2 linked regions of the Laspinema palackyanum D2c genome follow. The main gene of each other region encodes a partner of the protein of the gene in region 2 in a complex. Links are inferred from orthologs where the notes say so. Each region holds a gene or a part of one and is shown on either strand. Other genes may lie near its edges.

What was found.
Region 1: the proteins of pcrA (region 2) and uvrB are in contact, whole or in part, in a crystal structure (PDB 7EGT), measured with the Thermus thermophilus proteins. The link is inferred for Laspinema palackyanum D2c from one-to-one orthologs. Residues at the interface, in WP_096412145.1 of Thermus thermophilus: His654, Arg656, Phe657, Gln666, Asp668, Glu669, Lys680, Arg681, Leu682, Ser683, Lys685, Tyr686, Ala687; in WP_096411307.1 of Thermus thermophilus: Glu23, Leu25, Arg26, Asp27, Gly28, Glu29, Arg30, Phe31, Arg55, Glu326, Asp327, Phe328, Glu379, Ser382, Gln383, His398, Gly400, Arg401.

The regions. Positions count from the first base shown.
Region 1 is NZ_JAMXFD010000020.1:26,125-41,612, reverse strand. What follows is about bases 4,595-7,572. They hold uvrB (excinuclease ABC subunit UvrB), read right to left. Parts: upstream 7,100-7,572; coding sequence 5,090-7,099; downstream 4,595-5,089. Other genes in these bases: NG795_RS20100 (CsbD family protein), read left to right, coding at 7,457-7,572; NG795_RS20110 (hypothetical protein), read right to left, coding at 4,766-5,080; NG795_RS20115 (DUF2237 family protein), read right to left, coding at 4,595-4,671. In the rest of the region: NG795_RS20125 (TonB-dependent receptor domain-containing protein), read right to left, coding at 1-2,532; NG795_RS20120 (MFS transporter), read right to left, coding at 2,867-4,141; more of NG795_RS20115, read right to left, coding at 4,303-4,594; more of NG795_RS20100, read left to right, coding at 7,573-7,654; NG795_RS20095 (CsbD family protein), read left to right, coding at 7,889-8,071; NG795_RS20090 (hypothetical protein), read left to right, coding at 8,338-8,784; NG795_RS20085 (hypothetical protein), read left to right, coding at 8,855-9,370; NG795_RS20080 (hypothetical protein), read left to right, coding at 9,714-10,229; NG795_RS20075 (WD40 repeat domain-containing protein), read right to left, coding at 10,410-11,327; urtA (urea ABC transporter substrate-binding protein), read right to left, coding at 11,406-13,853; NG795_RS20065 (thioredoxin domain-containing protein), read left to right, coding at 14,314-15,075. UniProt on the Escherichia coli protein: The UvrABC repair system catalyzes the recognition and processing of DNA lesions. A damage recognition complex composed of 2 UvrA and 2 UvrB subunits scans DNA for abnormalities.
Region 2 is NZ_JAMXFD010000021.1:41,169-56,695, reverse strand. Bases 4,479-7,495 are described here. They hold pcrA (DNA helicase PcrA), read right to left. Parts: upstream 7,146-7,495; coding sequence 4,812-7,145; downstream 4,479-4,811. Other genes in these bases: NG795_RS20605 (hypothetical protein), read left to right, coding at 7,397-7,495; NG795_RS20615 (hypothetical protein), read right to left, coding at 4,479-4,694. Outside these bases: acs (acetate--CoA ligase), read right to left, coding at 1-1,603; NG795_RS20625 (FGGY-family carbohydrate kinase), read left to right, coding at 1,772-3,061; NG795_RS20620 (WD40 repeat domain-containing protein), read right to left, coding at 3,149-4,165; more of NG795_RS20615, read right to left, coding at 4,254-4,478; more of NG795_RS20605, read left to right, coding at 7,496-7,939; NG795_RS20600 (OmpA family protein), read left to right, coding at 7,923-9,095; NG795_RS20595 (SIMPL domain-containing protein), read left to right, coding at 9,228-9,962; NG795_RS20590 (YkvA family protein), read right to left, coding at 9,987-10,370; NG795_RS20585 (DUF433 domain-containing protein), read right to left, coding at 10,771-11,085; NG795_RS20580 (hypothetical protein), read left to right, coding at 11,461-11,853; NG795_RS20575 (tetratricopeptide repeat protein), read left to right, coding at 12,068-15,520. UniProt on the Escherichia coli protein: A helicase with DNA-dependent ATPase activity. Unwinds DNA duplexes with 3'-5' polarity. Translocates on single-stranded DNA with 3'-5' polarity. Initiates unwinding more efficiently from a nicked substrate than double-stranded DNA.

The sequences.
Region 1 (15,488 bases), on a different replicon or contig from region 2:
GCCTGTTCCTGCTGCATTAAAGACTTCATTAAAGCCCCCCAAAACTTGAGATTGCACGGGGAAATACTGCGCATTGAGTAAATTCTCCACCCCAAATTCTAAACGGCCTGCCCCTAATTGAATGCTACCCACATAATCCACCAGGAAATAGGCATCAATTTCGTTGTCATCCACTTCATCATCAAAGGCGCGTCCCCGTTGACCTGAATAGAGGAATTGCAAACGATTGGACCAATTTTCTGTGGTTTGATGAGCCAGGTAAGCCGTTGCTTTAATTGGAGAAATTCGGAAACTCGAAATGGCTAAATAATCCCCAGAATCTTCCGCATCGCTTTCTCCCTCAGTCCAGCTTAGAGTTCCCCCTAATGTAAAATTAGCCCCGGGCTGCCAATCTGCTGTTGCTTCTACGCCGTAAATCCGTTCCGGTGCACGGACGAGTTGGGAAATCCCATCCACAAAGGTATAGTCTTCCCCTAAATCTGAGGTATTGTAAAATCCAGCGAGAGAAACTTGGATTTCGGGCCAAAGTCCACGCACCCCGATTTCATAGTTATTGACCTTAACCGGATCAGTAATGTCCAGGTCATTATCAACACTGGTAAACTCTTCCGGAGGATTGCGAAGAACGCCCCCAAAAGAGGGAATGGAAAAGCCTTGAGCAAAATTAGCAAATAGCGCGAATTCTGGGGTTAAATTGACGGTCGAGCCCACATTAAATACGGTGTCGTTAAAGTCGCGATCGCCCCCTTCGATGGGGTCTCCAAAAAATGTGGTGTAATCATCCACACTCAGGCCAATTCGTTCATGACGGACCCCTCCAGTGAGTCTCAACCACTCCGTTGCATCCCAGTTCCCTTGAGCAAATAAGCCGAGTTGGTTGACATTATACCGGGGAACAAAAGTCCGGTTACCGATTTTTCTAAACACACCCCGCTCGTCAAAAGCTACGGGGTCAAATTCCTCAAACGGCGCTTGGTTTTCCTCGTTGACATAATCCACACCCCACAGCAGACGAGCGCTTCCCGATGAAGTGAGGGGGGTTTCCACTTGGAGTTGTCCCCCCCATTTGTCTCCTTGAGCACGCTGACGGGCAATGTTATCAAAAAATCCACCGCGAAAGTCCGCAGCCCCGACAATTGAGGTATATTCTCGGTAGTAGGTTTGAGCTTGTAATTGACTGCCGAGAATATCGTCATGGTTATAGCGCAAACTGACGATAAAATTTTCGTCTCCGGCATCGTCGGTTCCCTCAAAATTGCCGTTCACTCTTAGGGGACGGGCTTTTTGCTGACCTTCTAAGTCTCGAACAATCGGGTCAGAAATAAAGTTCGTGTCTTGTCGTCCGACAAAATAGCTGCCGGTGAGTTGCAGGCGTTGGGTATCGGTGATATCTAATCCCAATTTACCCAAAGCGCTATATTCTCGGGCATCAATGACGCCACCGCCACTGGTTTCAGGAATGCGATCGCCTCTACCATCAAAAATTCCCGCACTATCTTCGCGCACGACGGATACACTATAGTCAATAATTCCCTCTTTTTGCGAGAGTCCGAAATATTGCCGGTTACCGATACTATCGGAGAACTCGGTCAAAGAACCCGTGAAACTAATTCCGGTATCAATGCTAAACGCATCTTGAGTCGGGCGTCGGGTAATGATATTAATCGATCCCCCAGTTGCCTGACTTCCATAAATCGCCGTCGGTCCGCGCACCACTTCAACGCGCTCAATGGTATTGGGATCAACGGCGCGCAGTTCCCGATCCAGTCCGTAATTGGAGGTTTGGGGAATGCCATCGATTAAAATGGCAACGTTTCTTCCCCGTAAGGTTTGGATGACGGATCTGGGGGTACTGCCACTCGTCGGCGGTCCCAAACCCGGGACGGTTTTTGCCAAAACTTCCCGCAAGTCGGTAGAAATCGTGGTCTGTTCCTCGATATCTTGGCGATCGACCACGGTAACCGATCGCGGCACTTTGATTAACCGTTCGGCAGTTCGGGTGGCGGTAACAATAATTTCTATGATATCCAGTTCCTGATCCGCTTGAGTCTCTGGTGTGGTAGGCGTTTCAGGCTCCGGAACCACCTCCGGGTCACTATCCGGGAAAGGTTCCTCTTCGGCAACATCCGTCGAGGTGATCACCTCAAAGGTGAGGGGGTTGGTCGGGTCCATCGCCTGTACCGTTGGCATCGTGCTAGTTCCGGTGACGGTGAGGCGAACGCTGTTGGAATCTAACATCGTGACGGCGATTGACTGGATGCCCTCGGCCGGATTGTCTTGGCGAAATGAACTCCCCTGAGTCAATCGCAGTTGAGCATTCGTAATGTCAACAATCGTGGTCTCACCAAAACTAGAGGTGAAGACCTGGGGAACGCGATCGCCGGTTGTTTCTAAGACAATTTGTAACCCAGTGGGGGTAGATTCCACTCGCACTCCGGTTACTTCTACGACTTGGGCGAGCACTGGAGCAGCCAGTACCAGGGCAGTTGTACCCGATAGCAAGACTCCAGGTAATAACGATTCAACTCTCAATTTCCTCTCCTTAGACCCCATCTATACAATAAAAGTTTTTGCAATTCATTCCAGTTATTGATATTAATTTGCATTAGTGGAGTCAATCTATCCTAAGTGGTCTGCTACTGTCAAGGGGTAATTGCAAACATTTTTTGGTAAAAAGAGGAAATGGGGCCGGGTTATTTCAACGAAAACCCTCCCTGAGTCGGGATTGAATGGAAGTTTTGCTTGATTTATCAGGAGTTCCTAACCCTGGACTCTGAAGAATTCAGGGCTTCCCAGGGCTGGTGTTATTTCTCAATAATGAATCTTTTGTTAAAAATTCTTAGCAAATAGTTAAGAATTCTTTCAACTAGATTTTGCTTTTTTCTATCTGGCGCACCAGGGGCCAACGGTATCCCAGAATTCCCACCAGAATCAAAACCAGGGAGGCGATCGCATATAACAACGCCATCCCGGAACCGGGACCTGTACCGAAGATGCTCCCAAACCAAGGTGTTAATGCCCCCCCAGGTTGCATGGCGGGTTCAAAGAAGCCGTCGGCTAAGGGACCCGCAATTGCTGTTGCCACAGTTGAAACCACTCCTAGCCCGAAAGATTGAGCGGCAAACACCCGTCCCTGGACTTCTGGGGGGATTTTTTCCAGCCAAATTGCGGTACTGGAACTGGTTAACAGGGGAAAATTCAGAGAGGAGGACAACTGCATCGGGATCCAAATTGACAGGGATTGACCGAGGGCAAATAGGGTTTTACTGATACCCACGGCGATCGCAGACCCTAAAAATCCCTGAATCCGGTGTTTGGGTCCACCCCACCAACTCAACGCAATTGCCCCAATAATTCCGGCAATTCCCGCCGCTGCACTCACCATCCCCAGCACTTCGGCATTCCCATCGGTGCGGGCTAAAATAGTAGACCGATGCATCACTGCGCCGAAATCGTGAGCGAACCAAAACAGCAACTCTAATCCGAAAAATCCGAATAAGGATGCCCGGGCCATAATATAACGACAGCCAAACGTGAGTTCATGCCAAAGTTTTGGCTGTTCAGAAGTCACCTCACTTCGGGGGGGTTGAGGGATTTTGACCAAAAGCACCGTACTCACCCCGACGGCAAAGGTCAATAAGTCAATAGCGGCAATTCCCGCCAATCCGGTGATGGGGTACAGGGCACCGGCAAAGGCGGGGGCTAAAATACTCGGCCCGTAATGCAGCATGGATTTCATGCTGCTGACCCGGACATAGTGCTGTTTCGGGACCATCAAACTCACTGACGCAGAATAGGCTAATTGTTGGATTTCCCCGAAAATGCCATTGATGCCATTAATCAGGAACAGATGCCAGAGTTGCAGTTGACCGACTGCTGCTAACAGCAAAATTGCCAAGGTGGACAGTGCGGCAATGGAATCGCCTACAATGATCGCCACTTTGCGATCGCTGCGATCGATCAGAGCCCCGGCAAATAAGGCGACGGCTAAACTCGGCAGTTGGGTAAACACCGTCACCAACCCTAGGGCCGTGGCTGATCCGGTCACTTCCCAGGTCCAGACAATCAAGGCAAAATTGGTCATTCGACTTCCAAAGGTGGAGACCAACTGACCCAGCCAAACGGTAATAAAAGTACGCATGGGGATCCAGGGTAACAGAATAGGTAAGGGATGAATCGAGGCAGTTTTTTCGGCTGCCTGTATGTATGCCTGAGTCGTCGCCGTCCCTGCCGATCCGAACTCAGCGTAATTCAGCGAGAATTTGGGCTGTATTAGCCGCTGCGTTCGGGTCGGTTATTAATCTATTCTTCTATCGCATATTGTTTGAGTTCCTCTTCCGAGACATACTCTAAAGCGGATATGTGAGTGGCAGACAGGACAACGGGGGGTGCGACTCCGGCATCGAGGGCTTCTTTCCAGCGAGAGGCGCACAAACACCACCGATCGCCTGGTTTTAAGCCGGGAAAATTAAACAAGGGAACCGGGGAGGTCAAATCATTTCCCCGCTGTTTGCTGAAGGTGAGAAACTCTTCGGTGACTTGTGCACAAACGACATGAGCACCGTAGTCTCCGCCTCCGGTGTTACATTTTCCATCTCGATAATATCCCGTCATGGGGGAGGTGCAGCAATTTTCCAGTTTTCCCCCTAGTACATTGGTTGCTTCTGTCACGACTGCCTATTCTCCAGTTGATTTGCATTGCTTCCTAGAATAGCCGGATTAACTTACTCTTGGCAAGGGTTCCGGTTATTCCACTTTGGAAAGTTTACAAGTCTTTCAGGGATTCTTGATAGATACTGTGCAGTAAATTTTCTAGTTTCTCTTCGGGACAGCATTCAATGATGGCTTCATAAACGTCCCATAATTTAGCGGCGGTTTCTCCCAGGGTGGGACTCATTTCCCAGACATCTTGTACCCACTCTCTGGGGGGTTCTTCATCAAAAATTAGCCGTTCTAATAATTGTTTGGCTTCAGTTCTCGTAATTGCCATCGGTTCGAGGGATAAACAACAGGGGATGATAATTTTACCATAGTTTAGGGTGGCGGGATAAGATGGCGGATGGAGTTGTTCACCCGCCAAAGGGTTGATTTAGGAATGACCCACGAGTTTATCCCGCAGTTTCTTGATGCGATCGCGCAATTTGGCTGCCTCCTCAAATTCCAGCTTTTTGGCTGCCTCTTTCATCTGGAGTTCCAGTTTAGAAATGGCTTCTGGAATGTCTTCTAAGGGCAATTCTTGAAGGGCGAGGGTCAGGGAATCCACCCCCTCGGCTTCCGCAGCATTTAAGCGGCGCGAAACGTCTAAAAAGGCCAAAATGGCATTACTGGATTTCTTGATAATGGTTGTGGGGGTAATGCCATGCATCTGATTGTAGGCGGTCTGAATTCCGCGTCGGCGATCGGTTTCTTCGATCGCCAAGGTCATGCTGTTGGTCATGTTATCGGCATAAATGATAGCTTGTCCCCGGATATGACGGGCGGCGCGTCCGATGGTTTGGACGAGGGACCGATGCGATCGCAGAAATCCTTCTTTATCCCCATCTAAAATTGCCACGAGAGACACCTCCGGCAAGTCTAACCCCTCCCGTAACAAGTTGACCCCAATCAACACATCAAATTCCCCTTCCCGCAAGTCCTGGAGAATCTCAATCCGTTGGATGGAATTAATATCCGAGTGCAGATAACGCACCCGAATTCCTCGGTCCTGGAAATACTCCGTGAGGTCTTCCGCCATGCGTTTGGTTAAGGTGGTGATTAGGACTCGTTCATTGCGTTTCACTCGGTCTTTAATCTCACCTAACAAATCATCCACTTGACCCTCCGTGGGACGGACAAAGATTTCGGGGTCTACAACTCCCGTGGGTCGAATAATCTGTTCGATGACTTCCCCGGCAGATTGTTCGATTTCCCAGTCCCCAGGGGTGGCAGAGACGAAGATACATTGATTCATCTTGTCCCAAAATTCCTCGGCTTTTAAAGGTCGGTTGTCCGCAGCAGAGGGGAGGCGAAATCCATGTTCGATTAAGACCAGTTTTCGGGCGCGATCGCCATTGTACATTCCCCGAATTTGCGGGACGGTGACGTGAGATTCATCCACCACCAATAACCAATCTTTGGGGAAATAATCTAGTAAACATTCCGGGGGGTCTCCCGCTTCTCGTCCGGCCATGTGACGGGAATAGTTTTCCACGCCGTTGCAATATCCCACTTCTCGCAGCAGTTCCAGGTCGTAGCGAGTGCGTTGTTCTATCCGTTGTGCTTCGACTAATTTGCCCGCTTTTTCTAGTTCCTGGAGGCGGTCTTCGAGTTCCAGTTCGATCGCCTGACAAGCTGCTTCTAGGCGGTCATCGGGGGTGACAAAGTGACGTGCTGGATAGATACTTAATGTATCGAGACTGGCGAGAATCCCCCCGGTGACGGGATCGATGTAGCGAATGGCCTCGATTTCGTCCCCGAAGAACTCGACGCGAACAATTCGGTCTTCATAAGCGGGTCCGATTTCTAGGACATCCCCTTTGACTCGGAAGCGTCCTCGACCCATTTCTACGTCATTGCGATGATATTGGATACCGGCGAGGTCGCGCAAGAGTTGCCGGGGTTCGAGTTCTTGTCCGACTTGTAAGGGAATGGCGGCGTTGAGGTATTCTGAGGGCATTCCTAACCCGTAAATGCAGCTAATCGAGGCGACGACGATCACATCCCGGCGTTCAAACAGCGATCGCGTGGCCGAATGCCGCAGCATATCGATTTCCTCGTTAATGGCGGAGGTTTTTTCGATATAGGTATCGGTGACGGCGATATACGCTTCGGGTTGATAGTAGTCGTAATAGCTGATAAAGTATTCGACGGCATTATGGGGAAAAAATTGCCGCAATTCGTTACAAAGTTGGGCGGCGAGGGTTTTATTATGGGCGAGAACGAGGGTGGGTTTCCCCACTTGTGCGATCGTCGAGGCAATGGTAAAGGTTTTCCCAGTTCCGGTGGCACCTAAGAGGGTTTGATAGGGTTTTTCCCCTTGGATACCTTGGACCAGTTTGGCGATCGCTTGGGGTTGGTCCCCTGTCGGTTGATAGGGCGCTTCAAGACGAAAGGGTTGCATAGTCGGATGGAGGATGAGTTCTTTCCTATTGTAGAGCGTTGTTGAGGGAAATATCGACTCAAAATAGGAATCCCTGTTGATGCTTTAGAACGGGTGCAGGACTTGCACCCCGTTGGAAATGTCCTCCGCCCCAATGGGTAGGTCCCATTCAGGAACGATACCGCTTTCTGGATCGAGGGGATGGGTGAGACTGCTTCTCTTCTTCCCTTATTTTTTAGTTTTTTTTAAAGAAAGATATGTCGGAGGATAGATGGCATTTTGGGGATGGGATTGCTAGTATGAATTTAAGGCTAAATATTTAAGTCTATGACCCCAATAAGTTAGCCCCTAAAATAAAGATAAAAGGGAGAAATTAAGATGAGTATTGAAAATCGCATGAAAGCCACAGCTAAGAATATCGAAGGAAAAGCCCAAGAAGCCTTGGGTGATTTGACGGGAGACCCCAAGCAAAAAATGGTGGGTAAAGCCAAGCAAATCCAAGCCAATATTGAGCATGGGGCGGAAAATTTAAAAGAAGAACTGGATGTCAAGAGAACTCAAATAGAAGAGTTGTAAGTCCGTTAGCTGAAGAGGGGCAGAGTATTAATACTCTGCCTCTTTTTTATTTGATAAAAGCTGATAACCCCCAAATTAGCTAAAATGGAATAGTAATCTGCTAATATATCAGCGATCCCCGCTTAGAAGTCTTCAGGAGTAGGGCGAGAATATATCCATTGATAGATGCTTTTCCTTCGTTATCCTTGCTAATCTCAATACAGATAAAACGCAGTCAAAAAGACGGAGAATAATATGAGCGCTGAAGATAGAGTTAATGCAACGATGAAGAATGTCGAAGGGAAAGCGCAAGAAGCGTTAGGAAACGTGACCGGCGATCCCAAGGATCAGGCTGAGGGCAAAATGAAGCAAACTGAGGCCGAAGCCAAACACGCCAAAGAAGACATCAAAGATAACATCAAAAAAGCGATCGACTAGAGCTTAATCTTTGAAGAGAGGGAAGGGCGGGGAGCATCCCTGTCCTTCCCTCAACTCTGAACCCTTTTGCGTGAGGGTGAAGGGAAGCTTCCGATGCGCCCTGTTTAAAAGGAGTAATCGGAAGAGTCATCAATCTTTTGTTTAAAGGTTTGTTGACAGGGGTCAGTCCAGAAATTTTACAAGAAATCTATCAATTCACCTTTAAATCAACTGGCATCCCTTGACAACGGATTTGATATTACTATAAAATTTGGAGGAAAATTCAGGTGAGTGTGTTTAAGCGAGTTCAGAAAGGGTTGACTGCTTTGGTCTTGGTATTAGTCCTGAGCTTTGTCACCGCTTGTAGTGTGGGAACCCCAACGGCGCAGCAACCGAACCGCCTCTCCCCATCGGTGACGAGTCCGCACAATTATTCGCAACTCGAACGCGGTAATACTCAAACTGGGGAGAATTTTGGCAACTGGGTGGTCCGAAATGCCAAAGGGCTGGTTCAAGATGCTTATGTGCGAGATAATGATAAGTTAGGCGTGGTGATTACGCCGGAAGTTCGACCGAATGAAGTGCGAGAGTTAGCCCGATCGCTGGCTCAAGGCTTTCATCACAATTTCCCCAATCGGAATTTAAAAGTCTTGGTCTATGCACCGGATAAACAACTGATTCTGACGGCGGATTATGATGTGCAGTCCCAGCAGATTCAGTATAAAGCGGGATAGAGGTTGAGTCAAATCGCAACAGTTTTGACGAGCTATCTTATCTATCGATGGAATAAATTAGGAGAATGATATGGCGACGAGTGATGAATATAAACGGGAAATTATGGGCGATTTGGCAAGAGGCGATCGCGAGATGATGCCGAATGCTCCCCAAACCGAGGATTATCACAGTTTTGATGATTTTGCCCAGCGCTCGACTCGGGAAGAGCGTCAGCGCTTATTTGGCGAGTCTCTGCAACACGATCGCATTCCTCCGGCCCAGATGGAACCGGAACTGCGAAAAGCGATCGCCCAAATTAAGCCCGATGAACGGGATGATGTGGCGCAGGAGTTCTTTAAAGAACTGAAAAAACGCGGACTCAGCGATCGCGATTTAGAAAAACAACTCTCTCTTTCGACTCATCATGCCAAGAAAATGTCGGCCGATGATGTTTCTAAATTAGCCGCATTTGCCTATCACGCTCATCCTGATATTTTCCGGGATGTTTTAGCGGATAAACCCTGGATGATGAAGTTTTTGAGTAATCCGTTAGTCGCGGCGATTATGGGAATTGCTGCTGCCAAATGGCTGAGTAATCGCAAGTAAGGCGAGCATTTGGCGGATTGAATAAATTGGGGGCCAAGGGGCGATGCGTTGCGATCGCCCCTTGGCCCTTTTGTCGGATCCCCCCCTGCCGAATCGGCAAGAATCCGAGGATGACCGAGGAACACCTATCCTCGCTTATCATCCCGATAAGATTTTTTTGGAGGCTTTTACAAAAATTTACAGTAATGTAGAGTGCGATCAACTCGTCTGTAGATCCTTCAACCCGTATAATTAAGGCTTAAGTTAGAACCCTAAAAAAGATCTGACAGCGAAAGCTAGTATCCGACTCATAACATAAGGCCCCCTATCGCCATCGATGAGGTAGAAACTTACCGATTCAACCGTGCTAAAACAGGGCGGAAACGAGACGGATTTTCAGGAGCAAAGGAAAACTAACCGAGTGTTTTTGGAGGAGAATCCCGAGATGGCGGATAGCGCGATCGCTGATGAGACTGAGACAACCAACCCAGAAAACGAACCCCAAGATAGTATGAAGAAAATACAAGATAAATTACCTGAAAAAGCCACCCCGGAAGGCATTCAGCTCTATCGTCAAGGGGGTTTACCCGGAAACCGCCCCATCGGACTGAGCAACTTTGAGATTTCTGACAGTATCAACCTGTCCGGCAATCGTCCCGTTGAGGCCAGTAATTTTATCGTAGCCGATACCTTAAACTCCTCGGGGATTCGTCCAATTGGGGCGAGTATGATTCACGTCGCCCACTCCATGCAGGTGTCTGGAAATCGTCCGATTACAGAAAGCACCATCCTCATGAACTGCGATCATCTCATGGGAAACCGGCCCATTTGCTCCAATGAAGGGGATGACACCGATGGAATGATGGGTTTCCTCGATTAACCTCCAAGGGGGAATCAGGGCATAACTATTGATCGATTCTATAGCAATTTTCACATTGATGAGGTCCGTCTATTCGATCGCCCCTAGCCCTCCTTAAAAAAGGGGGGGGGACCGGGAAAGTCCCCCTTTGTAAGGGGGATTTAGGGGGATCCTTCATGGACTTCACCACTAAGAGAAAGGCTATACCTGCCACAGGGCGATCGTCTGGTCCCAACTCCCCGAAACCAGCACTCGCCCATCGGGACTAAAGGCCAGCGATCGCACGGCATCGGAATGTCCCACCAGGGAGGCAATTTGTTCTCCCGTTTTCCCATTCCACAGGGCCAAAGTTTTATCCCAACTCCCGGAAGCGAGTCTCTCTCCATCGGGATGAAACCTCACCGCATTCACCCCATCGGAATGTCCCACCAGGGAGGTGATTTGCTTTCCCTTCTGGTAATTCCACAGGGCCACGGTTTTATCCCAACTGCTAGAGGCCAAAACCTGTCCATCGGGACTAAATGCGACCTCCGTCACCCCCGCAGAATGCCCCGTGAGGGTCCGTAATTTTTCCCCAGTCTGTAAATTCCACAGGGCAATCTGACTATCGGTACTGCCTCCAGCTAAAATTTTGCCATCAGGACTAATCGCCAGGGACTGAATCTCCCCAAGTTTCTCCCCATTCAAGGTAACCGTCCATTCATTTCTACCTGTCGCCATATTCCAGCCTTTCAGACGGAGATCGCCACTGGTACTCACCAGAGTTTTGCCATCGGGGGCCATTGCCAGGGCTAAAACAGGTTCCTGATGACCGCCAAACCATCGCCCCAACTGGCGAATCGGCTTAAACTTACCCAAATCCCAAACCTGAATCTTTTTATCCGTCCCACAACTGACTAAACTTTGACCATCTGGGGAAAAACTCACCCCCAGAACCGATCCAGAATGTCCGGAAAGGGTATGGAGTTTTTGACCCGACTTCAGATCCCACAGGGCGATCGTCTGGTCTAAACTGCTGCTGGCGAGGGTTTTCCCATCCGGGGAGACTGCCACCGAACTCACCCGGTCTAAGTGGCCCGAGAGGGTTTCAACCCATTGCCATATCTTATGTTCAGGCATTATAATTTTTGGAATCTTAGTGGTTTTGCTGATTATTGTACCGGCAATCGGATAAACTGCCGACAATCAATCTCAACCTTAAGCAGCGCGATTCATCTTAACCTTCTGCAGTGCTGTATTCACCACCAAGGGTAGGGTAATCTCAAAGACCGACCCTCGCCCCAGTTCGCTTTCCACGGCGATCGCCCCTCCCATCATCTCGCAAAATGTTTTCACCAACGCTAAACCCAATCCCGTCCCGCCATACTTGCGCGTGGTCGAATCATCCCCCTGGACAAAGGGTTGAAACAGTTGGGCGATTTGTTCAGCACTCATGCCAATTCCCGTATCCCGGACGTGAAAGACAATCCAGGGCGTTTCCCTCGGGGGCAAAGGAGTAGAATTTAGGGTGACCTGTTCCCCGGGATTCTCTTGCGGATTTTTAATCCTCACCTCTAAAATAATCTTGCCATTTTCTGTAAATTTAGCTGCATTACTCAGCAGGTTTAAGAGGATTTGCCGGACTTTGGTGATATCTGCCGTCATCATCCCCATCTTTTCAGGATAATCTACTCGGATAACATTGCCATTACTCAGCAACAACGGTTCAACGGTAGTGACCACCTCATGAATCAACTGGGGGACATCGAAGGTATCCAGACACAAGTCCATTTTGCCCGCTTCAATTTTAGAAATATCTAAAATATCACTGACGATATTCAAGAGATTTTTGCCCGCAATGTTAATTTTTTGGAGGTCGCTAATTAACTGTTCATCGGCGAGAATCTCCTCCACCTCTTCTTGCAGCAGTTCGCTATAACCCACGATCGCATTCAGTGGCGTTCGCAATTCGTGGCTCATATTGGCTAAAAAGGTGCTTTTCGCTCGACTGGCTGCTTGTGCGGCATAAACCGCTGCCTCTAATTCTAAACTGTGTTCTTCCACCTGGCGAGAACGCACTTCTAACCCTTTGAGTAAACAGTTTACCTGTTGTGCCATTGTATTCAGGGTGGAAGAGAGTACCCCAATTTCATCTCCAGAAACCAGAGGCGATCGCGCGCTTAAATCCCCAGAAGCTAATCGTTGCGCGGTTTTAGTCACTCCATTTAAGGCCCGAGTAATTCGGGAAATCACAAAAAAGGCTACACCCATTGAGACAATGCTCAACAGCAGCAGCATTAGTAATAAATATTGACTCCGTTGCGCTGCCGCCATCACTGCATAGCCCCATTCCAACATTTCCTCCGGGGGTGTAGACATTTGCTCAACCCGCTGAATTAAGGCGGCGATATTCCTCTCAATTTCCGTTGCAGTCCGCCACTCCAGAACCAAAGCAACCCAGGCGATCGCCACTAAAGTGCTAAATAAGCTCATCAGTTTGGCATTAATTCCCCAGCGGAATCCCCGTTGAGAGAGACCTGCGGCCCAAGGATAGCGGGATAAAAAGGGGTCAGGGGCGACTGCCTCTTGAGAGTTCCAAATTTCCCCGATCGCCCCATCGGGCTTGATTTGTCCAATGCGGACGGTGTTCCACAGATGCTGGGTTTTGCCATCCAGTTTGACTAACCCTTTTGGGGTGACCAATTCTATATTTTTGGCCGCTGCCTTCACCTTCAATACTTGGGTAGACTGGGCTTTTTCCACGGCTTTTTTCCATAAATAGACCCCCAGATACCCCGAGGCGATCGGGTCGGAGGTAACGCGATCGCTGCCATATTTGGCTTTATAGGCCCTCACGAATTTCTGGTTTTCCAGAGTATCGATGCTTTGAAAGTAATTCCACGCCACCAGATGTCCGGCGATCGCCGAAGGTCCTATTTCCCGAACCTCCGCCTCGGCAACACTCACGGACATCACCAGCAATTCATCCGGGGTCAACCCCGCTTGATTTAACTCTCGGAAAAAGGCCACATTGGTATCGCCATTGAGGGTATTAAGCACCGCATCCGGTTGTACCGAAAGAATATGGGCGATCGCCGTACTCACCTCCTGGGAACCCAAGGGAATGTATTCTTCCCCCGCTAAAACCGCATCTTGGGCTACTAACTGCGCTTTAATAATTTGATTCGCACTCCGGGGGAAAATATAATCTGACCCGAGTAAATAAATGTGGCGAAAGCCCCGATCCAATAAATATTGCACCGCCGGAACGATTTGTTGATTAGGTGCTGCACCCGTATAGAAAATATTGGGAGACTGTTCTAATCCTTCATATTGCACCGGATAGAATAACAATCCATTTAATTCCTCCAAAATCGGGAGTACCGCTTTGCGTGAGGCAGAGGTCCAGCAGCCAAAAATGACCTCAACTTGCTCCTGAGTGAGTAATTGTTTGGCTTTGTCTGCAAAGGTTTTTAAATTGCTTTCCCCATCGGCAATCACCGCTTCTAAGGGGCGGCCCAGTACCCCACCTGCCGCATTAATTTCTTCAATTGCTAACAAGGTGGCATCTTTGACAGATACTTCCCCGATCGACATCGTACCCGTTAGGGAATGTAACACCCCGACTTTAATGGGTTTATTCAGGGATTTGACGCGATCAGGCACTGGAAAAATCCGCTCATACATAGGGTATTGAGTAACGTTCGTGAGGGGTGGTTAGAGTCTAGTGATAGGTCAGGTCCCAACAACAACAGGTTGTCATCAGCGCAATGCCACCCTGGGGCGATCGCCGTGCAGGGATAACCGGGGACCTCTCAATTTGGCATGGGTGCTTCGGACTGGCTTCAAAGGCAAGCCAAAGCAGATTGGCCAAATCCGTTCAAATCAAATAACCGATGACTCCTTAATCTCCAAACTGTACTGTAGGCTACCGAAATCCACCGCAGTCCAGGGGTGCCAAAGGGCAGGGGATTACTGGACATGATGGTAGCCTTACTCCTCTAATCTAGCAGCGATCGATATCACCAATGAAACCCATCTTCTGCACCCAGGGGCAACTCGTCAAAATACCGGGAAAGCGCCTATAGTAGTGATCTGCTACTAATTTTTATCCCAGAGGTTATTCATGTCCCGGTTTCGCTTTTTTTCGCTGACTTTAGCTTGCTGTTTGATATTCGGTTTTGGATTGTTCGGTTGTACCAGCCCCAATGGCACGAGTGCCAATTCCGACCTCGAAGCACAAGTCTTGGAGATTATTCGGAATAATCCCGAAGTCATTATTGAATCCGTCCAAGCCTATCAGGAGGCCCAACAAAATGATGTTCAGCAAGCAAGGCAGGCTTTCTTACAGCAAATGAGTACCAACCCGGGGGCAATTATCGGGAATTCTCCCGTTAAAGGTGCTTCCCAGAGAAATATCGTGATTGTGGAATTTTCCGACTTTCAATGTCCGTTTTGTGCCAAAGCTCACGAAACGGTGAATCAGTTTATGGCTAAACATCAGTCTGAGGTCACTTTGACTTACAAGCATCTGCCATTGACTCAGATTCATACCCAAGCCCTGCCCGCAGCACAAGCCGCTTGGGCCGCTGGACAACAGGGGAAATTCTGGGAATATCATGATGCATTATTCCAACAGCAACAGCAGTTGGGAGAACCGTTATATGGGACCATCGCCCAAACCTTAAATTTAGATTTGGAGAAATTTAACAGCGATCGCCAGAGTGAAAATGCCCAAGCGGCCATTGAGGAAGACCTCATCCTCGCCCGCAAATTAGGCATTAATGGAACCCCGTTCTTTTTCATGAATGAAGAACCTTTCTCCGGGGCTGTGGAATTGTCGGAAATGGAAACAATTTTAGCTCGAATTAAAAGCGCCGGAAGATAAATTATTCCCCCATCCCCTGACGAGTCCGGGCAGATTTCTCCCCGATTAGGACAACAACAACCCTCCAGGTCGCTTGCCCAATTGAGCCGCCATTTGCGCGACCTGGAACCCCATAAGCCAACAGACAGTCTTTAATAAAATTTTTCCTCAGATAGGCGGTCCAAATCCCTTCTCACCCTCGGTAAAATCCCCCCATCTGTTCCATAAAAGGTCAGCCAATATTTTGAGTTTCCCGCCAGTTGGGGCGATTGTTTACAGTCCCACCCATTACTGAACAGAAGGGGGGTGAGGAAAATCCCAAATGTTTTCTAGGTAGCGTTCTGTGGAGGCAGGAAAGGGGCTGTTCAGGGGAAACCGGGTGGGAATATCTCCGCCCTAGACAACAGGGCATCCCCTTCCAACGGGTCAGTCCG
Region 2 (15,527 bases):
CAGAAACATTAATCACGTCATCCACGCGACCCATCACCCAGAAATAGCCATCTTCGTCGCAACGTGCGCCATCTCCCGCAAAGTAGAGGTAATTGCCGTCTTTGGGGGCGATATGTTCCCAATAGGTGCGCCGGAAGCGGTCCGGGTCTCCGTAGACGGTTCGCATCATTCCTGGCCAAGGGTGCTTGATTACTAGATATCCCCCTTCGTTGGCGGGGACGGGACTGCCGTCTAGGTCTACAATTTCGGCCAAGATACCGGGAAACGGACGAGTGGCAGAACCGGGTTTGGTGGCGATCGCACCGGGTAGGGGGGTAATCATAAATCCGCCGGTTTCGGTTTGCCACCAGGTATCGACAATTGGACAGCGATCGCCGCCAATCACATGAGAATACCAAATCCAGGCTTCTGGGTTAATCGGTTCCCCGACGGTTCCCAATAATCTTAGAGAGGACAAATCCCGGGCGTTGGGATGTTGGTCCCCCATTTTAATAAAGGACCGAATCGCCGTGGGTGCCGTGTAGAAGATGGTGACGCCATATTTTTCGATGACATCCCAGAAACAACCGGGGTTTGAGGGTCGCGGGGCACCTTCATACATGACGGTAGTTGCACCATTGGACAAGGGTCCATAGACGATGTAACTATGGCCGGTAATCCAACCCACATCAGCAGTACACCAATAGACGTCGGTTTCTTGCAGGTCAAACGTCCATTGCAGGGTGACATGGGTATAAAGGTTGTACCCGGCAGTGGTATGGACAACGCCTTTGGGTTTGCCGGTGGTTCCGGAAGTGTACAGGATAAAGAGTAAGTCTTCGCTGTCCATTGGTTCTGCCGGACAGTTGGCGGAGGCGGTGGATTGCAGTTCATGCCACCAATAATCGCGGTCCGGTGTCATGGCAATTTCTTGTCCAGTGCGTTTGACCACCAGAACGTTTTCAACACTGTTGGCCCCTAGTTCTAGGGATTTATCCACTTGCTCTTTCAGGGCGACAATAGATTCTTTGCGCCACCCGCCATCGGCAGTAATCACCAGTTTAGCTTGGGCATCCACCAGGCGGTCCTTGAGGGATTCGGCGCTAAATCCGCCAAAAATCACCGTATGGGCGGCCCCAATCCGCGCACAGGCCAGCATGGCGACTGCTGCTTCGGGAATCATTGGCATATAGATACCGACGCGATCGCCTTTTTTCACCCCCATGTCTTTGATGACGTTGGCCATTTGGCAGACTTCTCGGTGCAATTGGGCGTAGGTGAGGGTGCGGGAGTCTCCCGGTTCTCCTTCCCAAATCAGGGCCGCTTTATTTTTGCGGTGGGTGGTGAGGTGGCGATCGAGGCAGTTGTAGGAAATATTCATCTGACCCCCGACAAACCATTTGGCATTGGGGGGTTGCCAGTCGAGGACTTTATCCCATTTTTTAAACCAGTGCAGTTCTTTCTCCGCAAGCTGTTCCCAGAACTGTTCCGGATTGGCGGCAGCTTGGTCATAAAGCGCCTGATACTCTTCTAAACTCTTGATTCGAGCATTTTTGGAGAATTCCGCTGATGGCGGAAACTGCCGTTTTTCGTTAAGAATCGATTCAATGGTGGGTTGGGACATTGTTGTTACAGTCTCTAGGTTTGCGCTTCCTTAATTATTTTTGATCCAGAAGGCCACTTCAAACCTTGAGATTTTTTAAGCGGGGACTCACCGAAACCCAACCCCAAACAACAAACGACCAACAACATCCCCTAAACTAGAGGATGGTAAGCGTTAAGGGGTATTCCTATGACCCTCTATCTCGGCATAGACTTCGGGACTTCGGGTGCTCGTGCAGTGGCGATCGATGACCATGCAGGGATTCAGGCACAGGCGGAGTTTCCCCTGGACCGACAAACTCCGGAACTGTGGCAGGAGGGATTATTTGCGTTACTGGACCAAATCCCGATTACGGTAAGGCAGTCCATCGGTGCGATCGCCATTGATGGGACATCCTCTACGGTGTTGCTGTGCGATCGCAGTGGCACTCCCGTGGCGGAACCAATTCTCTACAATGATGCCCGGGGAATCACGGTGATGGAGACATTACGGGAAATTGCCCCACCGAATCATCCGGCAATTGGCGCGACTTCCAGTTTGGCAAAGCTGTTATGGTATGCCCGTCATCCCAAATTGTATCCCGATGCCCTTCATCGGGTGGCGACTACCGGGCTGTTCTTCCTGCATCAAGCAGATTGGCTGAGTTTTCAACTTCACGGCCAAATGGGCATCAGCGACTATCACAATGCCCTGAAATTGGGATATGACCCTGAGCATTTATTTTATCCCGAATGGTTGCGACTGGCCTTGCCGCAACTGTTTACCAAGTTCATTCCCTATTTGCCTCATGTGGTCAAACCGGGAACCCCAATCGCCCCAGTCACGGCAGAAATAGGCGATCGCTTTGGATTGCCTGCGGATTGCGTAATTTGCGCCGGAACTACAGACAGTATTGCCGCATTTTTAGCCTCCGGTGCCCGGGAACCAGGAGAAGCAGTAACGTCCCTGGGTTCAACCGTGGTGCTCAAGCTGTTAAGTCGCGATCGCGTCGATGATGCGCGCTACGGGATTTATAGTCATCGTCTCGGCAATTTATGGCTGACGGGGGGTGCATCGAATACTGGAGGGGCGGTTCTGCGTCAGTTTTTCAGTGATCGGCAACTGACAGAATTCAGCGAAAGCATTGACCCAAACCTCGAAAGTCCTCTGAAATATTATCCCCTCCTCAAACCCGGGGAACGGTTTCCGTTAAATAATCCCGAACTCCCCCCACGATTAGAACCCCGTCCTAACTCTGATGTGGAATTTTTGCATGGATTATTAGAAAGCATGGCCCGGATTGAAGCGCGGGGATATGAACTGTTACAAGAATTTGGGGCCACCAGAATCAAGCGAGTTTACACCGCTGGTGGCGGGGCCAAAAACCCCATCTGGACTGCCATTCGTCAACGTCGGCTGAATGTTCCCGTAATGACCCCAACTCACACCGAAGCGGCCTATGGTGCCGCATTATTGGCCCGAATGCAGGACCGGGGATAAAGCCCTGTTTTGTAGGGGCGCAATGCTTGCGCCCTTTACTCGGGGCGCAAGCATTGCGCCCCTACAACAACCTCGATTTGTCGTCAATTACCGACCTAATTCCCAGATATTAATCGTATTGTCATTCCCCCCAGTCGCGAATCGTCTGCCCTCGGGTCCCATTGAAACAGAAAAGATGGATTTCTCATGTCCCGTAAGGGTTTCCACTAATCTGCCACTGGCGATATCCCAGAGTCGGACGGTGCGATCGTCACTAACGGAGGCAACCGTGCGCCCATCGGGGGTAATTGCAATCTGATACACCGGGAAGGAGTGACCAGTTAGGGTCCGCAACAATTGGCCGCGATTCACATCCCAAACCTTGACAGTATTATCATAACTGCCCGTAACAAGGGTTTGTCCATCGGGGGTAAATGCAACGGAACTCACCCAATCATCATGGGCGGGAATTGTAGTAATTAACTCTCCAGTATTCAGGTTCCAGAGTTTGACATTGTTATCCAGTCCCCCGGATGCCAGGGTTGCACCATTGGGACTGAAGGCAACCGCCTCCACTCCGTCCTCATGGGCACTCAACGTGCGAATGATTTGCCCATTCTCGACGTTCCAGAGTTTAACCGTGTTATCCCAACTGCCGGTGGCGAGAGTCCGGCCATCGGGACTAAATGCCACGGTTTTTACCCCTTTTGTATGACCATAAAGAGTATAAATCAACTGTCCTGTTTCCATGTTCCACAGGTTGGCGGTGTTGTCATCGCTACCACTGGCTAGGATTTGACCGTTGGGAGAGATATCCAAGGCCCTCACGTCATCTAAATGAACCGCAGCAGTATAATTCAGTTCTCCGGTGTCGGCATTCCAAAATTTGATGGTATCTTCATTGCTGCCACTGACGACAACTGGGGCAATGGGACTATAGGCAACGGCAAAAATCGGGAACGCGCGATCGCCAATGGTTCTTAACAGTTGGGAGTTTGCGCTACGCTGCTGTGCCAATACTGGGGGGACACTGGTTAGAAAATGCAGGTCGATCGCCCCGAGGGTTGCGATTCCAGCTACGACTAAAGCACTAAATTTTTTCCAGGACGATGGTTTTAAGGTCATATTGGCTTCATTAGAAAATTAAGTGTTCACCTAGGATCTAACACTATTTTAGAGTTTAGATTCACGGAGTTTTGAGGAAAGAGTTGACTTAATCCACCGTCCCCTCCTGCCACTTTTGCCACTGTTGTTGTAAATACTTTGTCCATTCCACGGCGATCGCTACTTCGGTAAAGGGAATCTGCACTGAATTTTTGGGGGATGGAAACACAAATTCTAAAGCGATCGTTTTAGCTTTGAGATTTTCCGGCACAGAATCAACCGCCACGGGTTGCTGATTGACAAGCAACTGTAATGACTGTACCTCTTTTAAGGAAAAGGTTTGTTGATTCACCGGACCTTTGCGGGTGGGTTTTCCCCAAGTCAGGGAGTCGCCCTTCTCTCCCAATACCGCATAAATATCATACTTGGTGCGATCGAACCCCTGCGCCCAAATCCGATAAGCTTCTACCTTTTGATATTCGTTCCATCCCGCCCAAGCGAGTCCTATAAATAGGGCCAGCAAGGGTAACCACATCAGTCCTCTTTCCATCTGTTTAATCTGTTTAATCTGTGCGATCGCAATTAGGGTCTGTTGTTTGAGTCACGCTTCCACGGTCTACAATCCAGGCCGTTTCCAGACGCTTTCCCGGATTTTTAGTTCCGGGAATTAATTTATTTTTTGCATCGGTGCCGTTTGCGGGTCGATAATTTTTTGCCCTCCTCGCATAAATTTAACCGCTAACGACATCTTAGTAGCAGAACCGAAAACGTGAGACACTTCCCCAGGACCAAACGTATCATGAACCACCATATCCCCCACCTGCCAATCCACCATTGCCGATGCCCCCTTGGGCGTTTTTGCCGCCCCAGAACTGCGGCGAGTTCGTTCTTTGGGTACTGAATTTCCTTGCAGTAAATCCCGGGGTAATTCTGCTAGAAATCGCGAGGGTTGAGCGCGTTCATAAGACCCCCACAAGCGCCGTTCTAAGGCATGAGTTAAAAATAGTCGTTCCTGGGCGCGAGTAATCCCGACATAACAGAGTCGCCGTTCTTCTTCCAAACTGCGCGGGTCATTAATACTGCGGAAATTCGGGAATAATCCCTCTTCCATTCCCACCAAAAAGACCACGGGAAATTCCAACCCTTTGGCAGAATGAATGGTTAATAAAGATACCGCTTGTTCCCCTTCTTCTAAATTATCTAACTCCGAAGCAAGGGAGGCACTAGAGAGAAATCCTGTTAAAGAATTATCTTCGTTTTCTTCGGCATATTGCATCGTCGCGCTATACAACTGTTCAATGTTCGCCATCCGGTTCAACGCTTCATCGGTGTTTTCCAGTTTCAGGAATTCCATATAACCGGATTCTTCCATCATCCCTTTGAGGATATCGATCGCCGGTAAAGTTTCCACTTGCGCCTGCCATCGGGATATCAATTCAGAGAATTGTAGCACTTGTTTCACCGATCGCCCTGCCAGGGTTTTTACCGAAGTCTCATCACTGAGAATTTCCCACAGGGGGACGCCTAACTGTTTTGCTGCCTCATCGAGACGTTCTAAAGTAGTTTTGCCAATACTGCGTTTCGGCGTATTAATAATCCGGCGCAAACTAATCGAATCCGAGGGGTTAGCAACGGCGCGTAAATAGGCGACGGCATCCTTGACTTCTTTGCGATCGTAAAACTTCAAACCGCCCACCACTCGATAGGGCACATTCAATTTAACTAACACATCCTCAAACGATCGCGATTGAGCATTGGTCCGATACAAAATCGCAAACGAACCCCAATCTAACTCCGGATGCTGATTTTGCAACATCCGAATTTGATTCACTACATATTGTGCTTCATCTAAATCATTTTCGGTTCGATAACAGATAATCGATTCCCCTTCCCCCCGAGTCGGACGCAATACCTTCTCAATGCGTTCTGTATTATTCTCAATCAGCTTATTCGCAACTTCGAGGATATTTTCTCGCGATCGATAGTTCTCCTCCAACTTCACCAAAGTTTGGGTCTCGTCATCCTCTAACCCATCCCCAAAATCTTCCTGAAACTCCAACAAAATGGTATAATCCGCCATCCGAAAGGAATAAATCGATTGGTCTACATCCCCCACCACAAAAACCGACCGATTCTCCCATTTATCAAATGACTTCGCCGCTTTTCCATTCGTCACCAACATCCGAATAAAATCATATTGAGTGCGGTTGGTATCTTGATATTCATCCACCAAAATATGATGAAACTTGCGATGCCAATAATCCAAAACTTGAGCATCCTGCCGGAACAGTTCCACAGGAATCCGAATCAAATCATCAAAATCTAGGGCATTATTCGCCGCCAAAGTATCCTGATACCGACTATAAATCTCCGCCACCTTGCGATTGCGGTAATTGGTCGGGTCATTCGCCTCTAAATCCCGCGCCGACCAACCCTTATTTTTCGCCCCACTAATTTCATACCGAATTTTGCGAGGCTCAAATTTTTTGCTATCCAAATTCATCTGCTTGAGGACAATATCCTTAATGGCCGTTTGAACATCTGACTCATCTAGGATAGAGAACTTGCGGTTCCATTGGCGACCATTTTCATCTTTGAATTTTTCAATATCGTAGCGCAAAATTCGGGAACAAAGGGAATGAAACGTGCCAATCCACAGGGGTTTAATACTATTTCTCCAAACCTGCGATCGCACCTGAGTTTGTTCGGCGGGTTCTAAGGCAGAAAACGGCTTATCATACTTTTGTTCCGCCAAACTATCGGCAAAAATCTTCTCAATTCGTTCCTTCATTTCCCGGGCCGCCTTATTCGTAAAAGTGACCGCCAGGATATCGTCCGGATGGACTTGATTACTGCGAATTAAATTAGCAATTCGATAAGTCAGCGCCCGAGTTTTGCCCGAACCCGCCCCAGCAACGACTAACAAGGGGCCACAGAAATGTTCCGCAGCGCGACGTTGGTTCGGGTTCAGATGGGCCAGAAAGTCAAGGGTTGAGGTCATGGTTGAACGAAGCAAAAGCGGTAAGGGCTGAGTCTAGGTTAGATCTGCCCTTCAATTTTACCAAATTTGGGGACCTTTGGAACGAATAGAGGCAAGAGAGTCACCCATTCTAAGGGTTTGGGCATTTATCCTTCTAATTTTCTGTTTTGAAGTGCAAGACCCCATAACTTAATAAATCTTTAATATTCATTAATTAACCTATTCACTCATATCAAGTACAATAATCAATTAATCTTAAAAACCGCGCATCTATGAACCTTCGCCTGTTCGCCGCGATCGCCTTCCTCTCCTTGGTCTGTGTGGGGTGTGATTCTAACCCCTTGGCACAAAAACTCCCCGGAGGCGCACCCGCAACCACTCAATCCCCTCGCCGTCCCCGCATCCTGAGCGAAAGTTATGATTTACAAGTGAATGCAAGCGAATTGGTAATGCGCTTGACAGAAATTACCCTAGCTGAAGATAGCACCATCGCGACGGTATCCATCACTAATGGTCGCCGGGAAGTTATCAATATTGATACAAAAAAAGAGAATATTATTCTCTATGATGACGAAGGAAATACATATCGTCTAGCCATCCCTCCAGATAATCCACTCATTCAAATTCAACCGGGTACGACTCTTAACGGCAAATTTGTGTTTATTGGTCGATTATCCCCCGAAGCTGCTTATATCGGACTCAAAACAGTAACTTATTACGAAACACAAAGAGGCTATTCTCGCACAAGGCTCATAACATTAGAAATAAAAAACGTTAGAGTTCCTCGGGAGGGGCAAAATGCACCTAGAAATTAAACGGCTACAACTGGCGATCGCCTCTAGCTTGCTGTTGATTGGCACCGCTTGCCAAAATCGCTTTCAAAACTTACCGAAAGTTACCACATTTGAAATCGTTCCAGTTCCCGTCACCCAATTAGAAATAGAACCCATTGAACAGGTTCCTCCCAGCACATTTGACCTGGAATCACCTACCACCACAACCACCACCGTTGATCCATCCATTGTCAGTGAAACTCAAACCGAAGAATCGGCAACGCCTTCGAGTTCTACTTCCGTAGAATCGACAACCATTTCGAGTTCTACTTCTGTAGAAACGGCAACCCCTCCGAGTTCTACTTCTGTAGAAACAGCACCACAACCGAGTTCAACAACAACAGAAACTCTTCCCCCGGCGACCTCAGTCCAAGTAGAACCGCCACCGAAACCGCCTGTAGGTCCTGCGGAACAAGACCCGACGGATTCAACTCGAATTATGGTGGAAACGGTGTTACCGACGCCAACGGAGGTGGAACAAACCCTCACCGAATTAAATGCGGAAACCACCATAGAAGGGATTAAATTTAATCTCTCCGACAATATTTTATTTGAATTTGATAAATATGCCGTTCGGGCGGCAGCTAAACCCACCTTGGAAAAAGTTAATCAAGTGCTGACCCATTTTAAGGATGCCCGGGTCTTGATTAATGGACATACAGACAGCAAAGGAACCGACGAGTATAATATAGACTTGTCGCAAAAACGAGCAGCGGCAGTGAAATATTATTTTGTCAATAATTTTCAAGCAGAACCAACCCGCATCCAAACTCAAGGGTTAGGAAAAAGTAAACCGATCGCCCCGAATACCAATCCCGATGGTTCTGATAATCCCCAAGGACGAGAAAAAAATCGGCGGGTTGAATTTACCATTCAAACTGAAACTCGGACTGTGGAAATTCCGCCCAATTCCGACTCCTTTGGGGAAGCAATGAAGAAGGCAACCAGTGCAGCAACCCTCACCCAAACTGCTAAAACTCCCGAACAGTGGTTACAAGTCGCCAAGCAATGGCAAGAGGCGATCGCATTCCTGCAAGTCGTTCCAGAAAATAACGCCAATTATGCAACCGCTCAACAAAAGGTGGGAGAATATCAAAATAATTTGAATTATGCTCAGACCAATGCCGGTTTACGTTAAAATTTAGGGGATTTAATCCCCAGTAGGAGGGTTTTAAACAAAAATGAGTTTCCAAAACTGTAACCGGGCGATCGCACTCATCGCAAAAGTGTCAGACTGTTCTTATCAAGAAGTCTAACCGGAACGCCTATCATGATCAATCGATTCATGCCAACCCAACTCAACGTTTTCAGTCCGATCGCCGCTGTTGCCCTCGCCTTGGGGATGTTTGGGATTACCCCTAATATGGATGTAGCTTCTGCCCAGGAACAACCCTCTCGCAACCTCACCGTCACGGGACAGGGAACTGTCAGCATTCCCACCTCTTTAACCGAGGTGAGGTTAGGGGTGGAAGTGCAGGGAAAAACCGCCCAAGAGGTACAACAAGAGGTAGCAAGGCGATCGCAAGCTTTGGTGGAACTGTTGCGATCGCGCAATGTGGAGAAACTCCAAACCACCGGCATACAACTCAACCCGGTATATCGCAGTAATGACAACGCAGCACCTACAATTACGGGCTATGCTGCCTCAAATATCGTCAGCTTTCGTCTCCCCACCGATCGCGCCGGAACTTTGTTGGATGAAGCAGTCAATGCCGGTGCAACTCGCATTGATGGGGTGACTTTCACCGCTGCCGATGCAGTAATGGAAACCGCCCGCCAGCAAGCAATTCGCGCCGCCACCCAAGACGCCCTTACCCAAGCGGATACCATCTTATCTGAACTCAATCTCACTCGGCGAGAAATTGTCAAAATTCAAGTTAATTCCGCCATGCCCTATCCACAACCGATGTTCTCACGCATGGAAGGGGCAGCCGATTTTTCCACCCCAGTTATTGGAGGCGATCGGGAGGTTTCTGCTTCTGTCACTTTGGACATTAGCTATTAAAATATAATAGCATAGCTTCCTTCTTTACGAGGTTAAAAGGCTACCAATCCAGTGGAAGACTAACATTCCCAAAAATATCCAGAGGAGAACAATAATTGTAGCAGCTACCCAATTTGTAGGAACTCCCTGCTGGTTAGCTGCTTCTGCCTGTTCTCGACATTCAGCAATCACCTGGGGGGGAATCATTTTTAGCACAATCCAAATTCCCAGGGGGACCAAAATTAAATCATCTAAATAACCCAGAATTGGAATGGCATCAGGAATCAAGTCAATGGGACTAAAAAGATAGGCGACAACCGCAGCAGCCAGCACTCTAGCATACCAGGGAACTCGGGGGTCTTTACTGGCTAAATAAATGGCGTAGGTTTCGGTTTTAAGTTTACGGGCAAACTGTTTTAAGGACTGCATAGGTTGAGGGTTGGATGGGTTCTTCGTATTATATCTGCGATCGCCCTCCCGAGATTAGTTTACCTATTCCCAGAGGTACAACAAAGGGAGGCGATCGCCAGCAAATGACAGCGAAGCGCCTACCATTACCGGCTATTCTGCCTCAAATATCATCAGTTTTCGTCTCGCCAGCGATCGCGCCGGAACTTTTTTATAGGAAAATAACCCGATTAACAATCAGCGGTTGAAATCCCTAAATTGAAGCAATCCCCCTGGTTTCTAGTTCCCCGCAAAGGTTAGAAACCGGGTTTCTGAACAAACTCTCGGCTAATTGCTATAAATTCAGGCAAGAAACCCGGTTTCTGGTCCTCACCAAAAGTTAGAAAAATTTTTGACTTCATCTCAATGAAAGCAGATGGTTTTAGGCATTTCTTCGGGACTTTAGTTTTTCTTGAAGGAGTGACGGGGTTTTGGATGCCATTTCTGTGGCAAATGCTTCATCTTCTCTAATTTGGTGTCTGATTTCTTCTCGATTGTCGTGATAATAGGCTAAGGCGGCATAGACATCTGATAAGGTAATAGAGGGGTAATGATAGAGGATTTCATCGGGAGACATTCCCATTTCTTCCGACCAAATTACAATATCTTGCACTTTAATCCGATGTCCAGCAATTCGCGGTTTACCTCCACAAACGCCGGGAGTGATTTCAATATGTTCTGAAATTACCTTTTCCATGATTTTAAGGATTGCTTAGGTTTGCGGCTTTTTTGGGCTATTTTAACATAAAATGTAAGGGCGATGGACCACCCCCACCCACACCATTACACTTGTTGTATAATTTTCAACGGACTACGAATAGAAGAAACGACTGAAGTCGTTACTACGAACTTGAAGATATGAGTTTGGACGCCCGACGGAACCCCGAGGGACCCCTTAAGTCAAAAAGATGGGGTGGGTCCCCCAAAGTCAGGGATTTTTTTAAAGTTAAAGAATAACATATTAAGAACCTGAAATAATATAAATTTTAATTCTTCATCAGTAATTCGCTATGTTAAGATAACATCATACTGGTTGTCTGCAAGAAAAACAACGGATCGCAGCTAAATTAATATGCCCCAAAACACGCTTACGAAAAATCGCCGGTTAACTCAGGTGGGATTGCTACATTTAGGCCGATACCTGCGGTGGCTTAGACATTATCGGGGTTGGACGTCAGTCCATGATCTGGGGCAGTACATTGCCACCCAAGAGTCGATGTTGCTGAAAGAGCGAGGGAAGGACCTCTATATCGATCCGGAACTGGTCCCGGGGATATCGGGGCCCCAGATTAATCGGATTGAGGGGGGTAAGATTACTCGTCTGGCGATTGATCAGTTGATGTTGCTGATGGATGTGCTCGAACCCGTGCATCCGAAGTCGATGGATAAGATGAGTTTAGAAAGTTTGCTGGATATTGCCACAGGAGAAGCGACGATTGAAGTGCCGCCCCTGGGCAGTGATTAAGGCAATTCCTCGGGGAATTTAGGGCAATCTCCTCTGAGTCTTAGGGATTCGTTGGGATGGGTCCGGATTGGGAGACGAACCGCCGTTACGTTACATTGACTCCTGGGCAACGAATTGAAATTCGATCGCCCCAGGAGGATAACTCCCAGGGTAAAATTGACCGCATATATCAGAAAAATCCTCATACAAACCCAAAATTGGCCTCTCCATTAAAATGACTAAGCGAAGTTGGCTAGAAATTCTGGAATATTTATCCGTGGCGGGTTCCGTTGCGGGTTCCGTGGCAGCGATCGCGACGCAGCAGATTGTTTATGCTGCAACGCCGCTATCCCTGTCGGTGGTCCTCAATTTGGCTAATCGCCGTCGATTAGCCCAAGAACCGTCCCTCGGGGGAAATGACATCGAACTCCGGGAGAAACTCGCCCGCGAGTTAGGGATTTTGCGCGAACAAGTGCAGGGATTGCCGACGGATTCTGAATTTAATCATGTCCAGTCGGCAGTATCGAAACATTCGGAAGAATTTGAAGAGGTTAAGCGACAGTTAGAAAAAACCCTGTCCCTGGCGCAAGGGTTGGAGTTGAATCCCTTACGTCAAGATGTTTCCGTGCTTCGGGAGAATTATGCGGGGGTCCAGGAAACTTTAGCGGCCCTGAGTGCCCAACTCAATGGTGCAGAATCCCCGAAGAGTGGACATGGGGTTGAGCGGTTGGAGAGTGCGATCGCCCAGATTAATAGCAAAATTGCCCAATTTCAAAACAAACTCTCGAAATTGGAAACCGGCAGTGGGACTCCGGATTTAAACCCGGTGTTGTCAGAAATTGCTCAAATTGAACAGCGACTGGAAACGGTTCGCGCCAGTGTGAGTCAAGCGATTGAGCAGGAAATTGCGGGGTTGCGCGCGGATCTCGAAGCGCGAGTGAGTGCCGGAAATCCCCTAGAATTTGGCGCGGAACAGGTGAGTTCCCTCAGTTCAGAAATTGCTAAATTGCAGGAACGGCAGCAAGCATTAGAACAGGCGATCGCCCCGGTGAGCGAGTTGCGGATGCAACTGGAACAACTGAATCAGAAGGTGGCAGCGCAACCGGATATTGAGCAAGTGGAACGCTTGAGAAATGCTTTATCCCTGGCGATCGCCTTGATTCCTCAACTGGAACAGCAGTTAGATTTAGAACGCCTCGGGGTTTCCGCCCGTGGCAACGAGTCAGCGGTGGATTTAACTGGAGTCGATGAAGCACTCCGGAAAATTGCCGAATCCGTCAGCGAGGCGATCACGGAAATTGATACGCGGTTAGCCCCCTTAGAAGCGGTGAATTTGCGCCGGATTCAAGAGGATTTGGCCCTGCAAACCCGGGAGTTAGAACAGTTAACCACTGGATTAGCAACCCTGCAACAAGAGCAGGCGTCCTGGAAAACTGCCCTCGTTGGATTACAGGAGAAAATTGAGGGATTACCCCAATTTGTCGCCCCGGAAGCGTTAGAACCGTTGGAAACTGCCCTCACAACCCTCAAAAAACGGGTGGACCTCCTGGCGGAATTTCCCATTCCTGAACTACAGGACCAGATTGAACAATTAGCCGATCGCGTCAATAACTTACCCGAAGCGATCGCCTCACAATCTGATGTGCACAAACTGAATCAAGCGCTGCTGGAAGTTACCGCGAACCTGGCACAAGTGCGACAACTCACTACCTCCCTGGAAAACCAAAGTGAAGTGAGCAGTCGCCTCAGTCAACTGGATAGCATGGTCAGCGAACTGAGTGCACGCATTGACGAAACCCTGCCGCAAGAACGGGAGCAATTGCGCCAAGAGGTGCAGAGTCTGCGGGAACAACTGGAATGGCAAGGGAGTGGCGTTCCTAATGCGGTGTCCAGTGAGGTGACTCACCAAATTCACCAACTGCTGGAACAGTTCAACTCTCGTCCAGAATTGGAGCAAATCGAAAATCTCACGGCCAGTGTCAGCGAACTGGATCGGCGATTGGAACAACTGCCGAATTCTAGCCAATCTCCGACAGAGGAACGGGATGCCGAAGTGATTGATGTGCTGCGACTGGAAATTTCTGAGTTGCGATCGGCCCTGGCGCAAGTGAGCGAATCCATCGGTCACTTATCCGATGTGACCCCGGAGCGAATTGAACGGTTAGAGGCGGCTTTAGGACAACTGGAAGGGCAACTGGAACAGTGGCGGAATCGCCCTGCACAAGTCTCAGTGCAACCACAGATTGAGCAACTGAGTCAGCAACTCAAAGCCCTGGCAACCCATCCGGAAGTGCCTCACACTAACCCGGAAAGCGGTCATCTGCAATCCCTGATTTCTCCGGCGATCGCCCAGCAACTCTATCAAATCGAATCCTTACTGGAAGGGATTAAAGCTCATCAGTATGAGTTGGTGTTTGACCGACCCTCGATTAGAGCCCAACTGGAGGAGGCGATCGATAACGCTCAACATCGCCTGATTTTAGTCTGTCCTTGGGTCAGTCGGGCAGGATTGGATGGTAACCTGTTGCAAAAGCTGGAAGGACTGCTGCAACAGGGTGTGCAAATCGAAATCGGTTGGGGACATCTGCGGGATATTGAAGCCGGAGAATTCCCGATTCGGATTAATGAACATTGGCAACTGGACCCGATGGCAAAACGCGGGTTATATGATGCCTTGAATGATTTGGAACATCTGCGGACTCAATATGGCGATCGCCTGCAATTAAAAGTCCTCGGCACCCATGAAAACTTTTTGGTGTGCGATGACAAGTGGGCGATGTTAGCCACCCATCATTTCCTGAGTAGCAGTGATGCCATACCGGAACGGGAAGTGGGATTACGCACGACAGATCCGAAGATTATTCACGGGTTGATTGAGCGCTTTAGTGAACCGTTGCTGAATCCCGCCAATGCCAGCGCTTATTACAATCGCGGATTTGAGCGGTTGGATATTGGGGATTATGAAGGGGCGGTTGATGATTATACTCGGGCGTTGCAGATTGATGGCAATCAGCCGACGGCGTATAATAATCGCGGATTGGCGAAGTTCCAAATCGGTGATTTTGCCGGGGCAATTTCCGACTATACGCGATCGCTGGAACTGAATGACAATGAAGCGGTGGTGTATTTTAACCGAGGATTTGCCCGGTTTAATCAGGGAGATTATACTGGAGCCATTGGCGATTATACTGAGTCAATCCTGAAAGCGCCGGAACAGACAGGGGCTTATTTCTATCGCGGGGAAGCCTACGGACGCTTGGGGAATTATCCACAAGCGGCAGAGGATTACACTCGTGCGATTCAACTGAACCCCCAAGATGCGGTGGCGTATAACAACCGAGGATTAGCCCGGTATAACCAAGCGGACTATGCGGGGGCGATCGCGGATTATACAGAAACCTTGCGCTTGAAACCTGATGATGCCGTCGCCTACTTGAATCGGGGGGTTGCCCGGTCCGCAGGGGCTGATTATCATGGGGCGATCGAGGACTTTACCCAAGCCCTGAGTCTGAATGAGAAGTATGCTAGTGCCTATAACTATCGGGGTCGGGCGAGGGCAGAAATGGGCGATCGCCAAGGGGCGATCGGGGATTTACAAACGGCGGCGAATTTGTTTTCTCGCCAAGGAGATACCATCCATCACCAACAGGCGATCGCGGCCCTAACTGCGTTGGCGAGTGCAGAGTGAATCAACA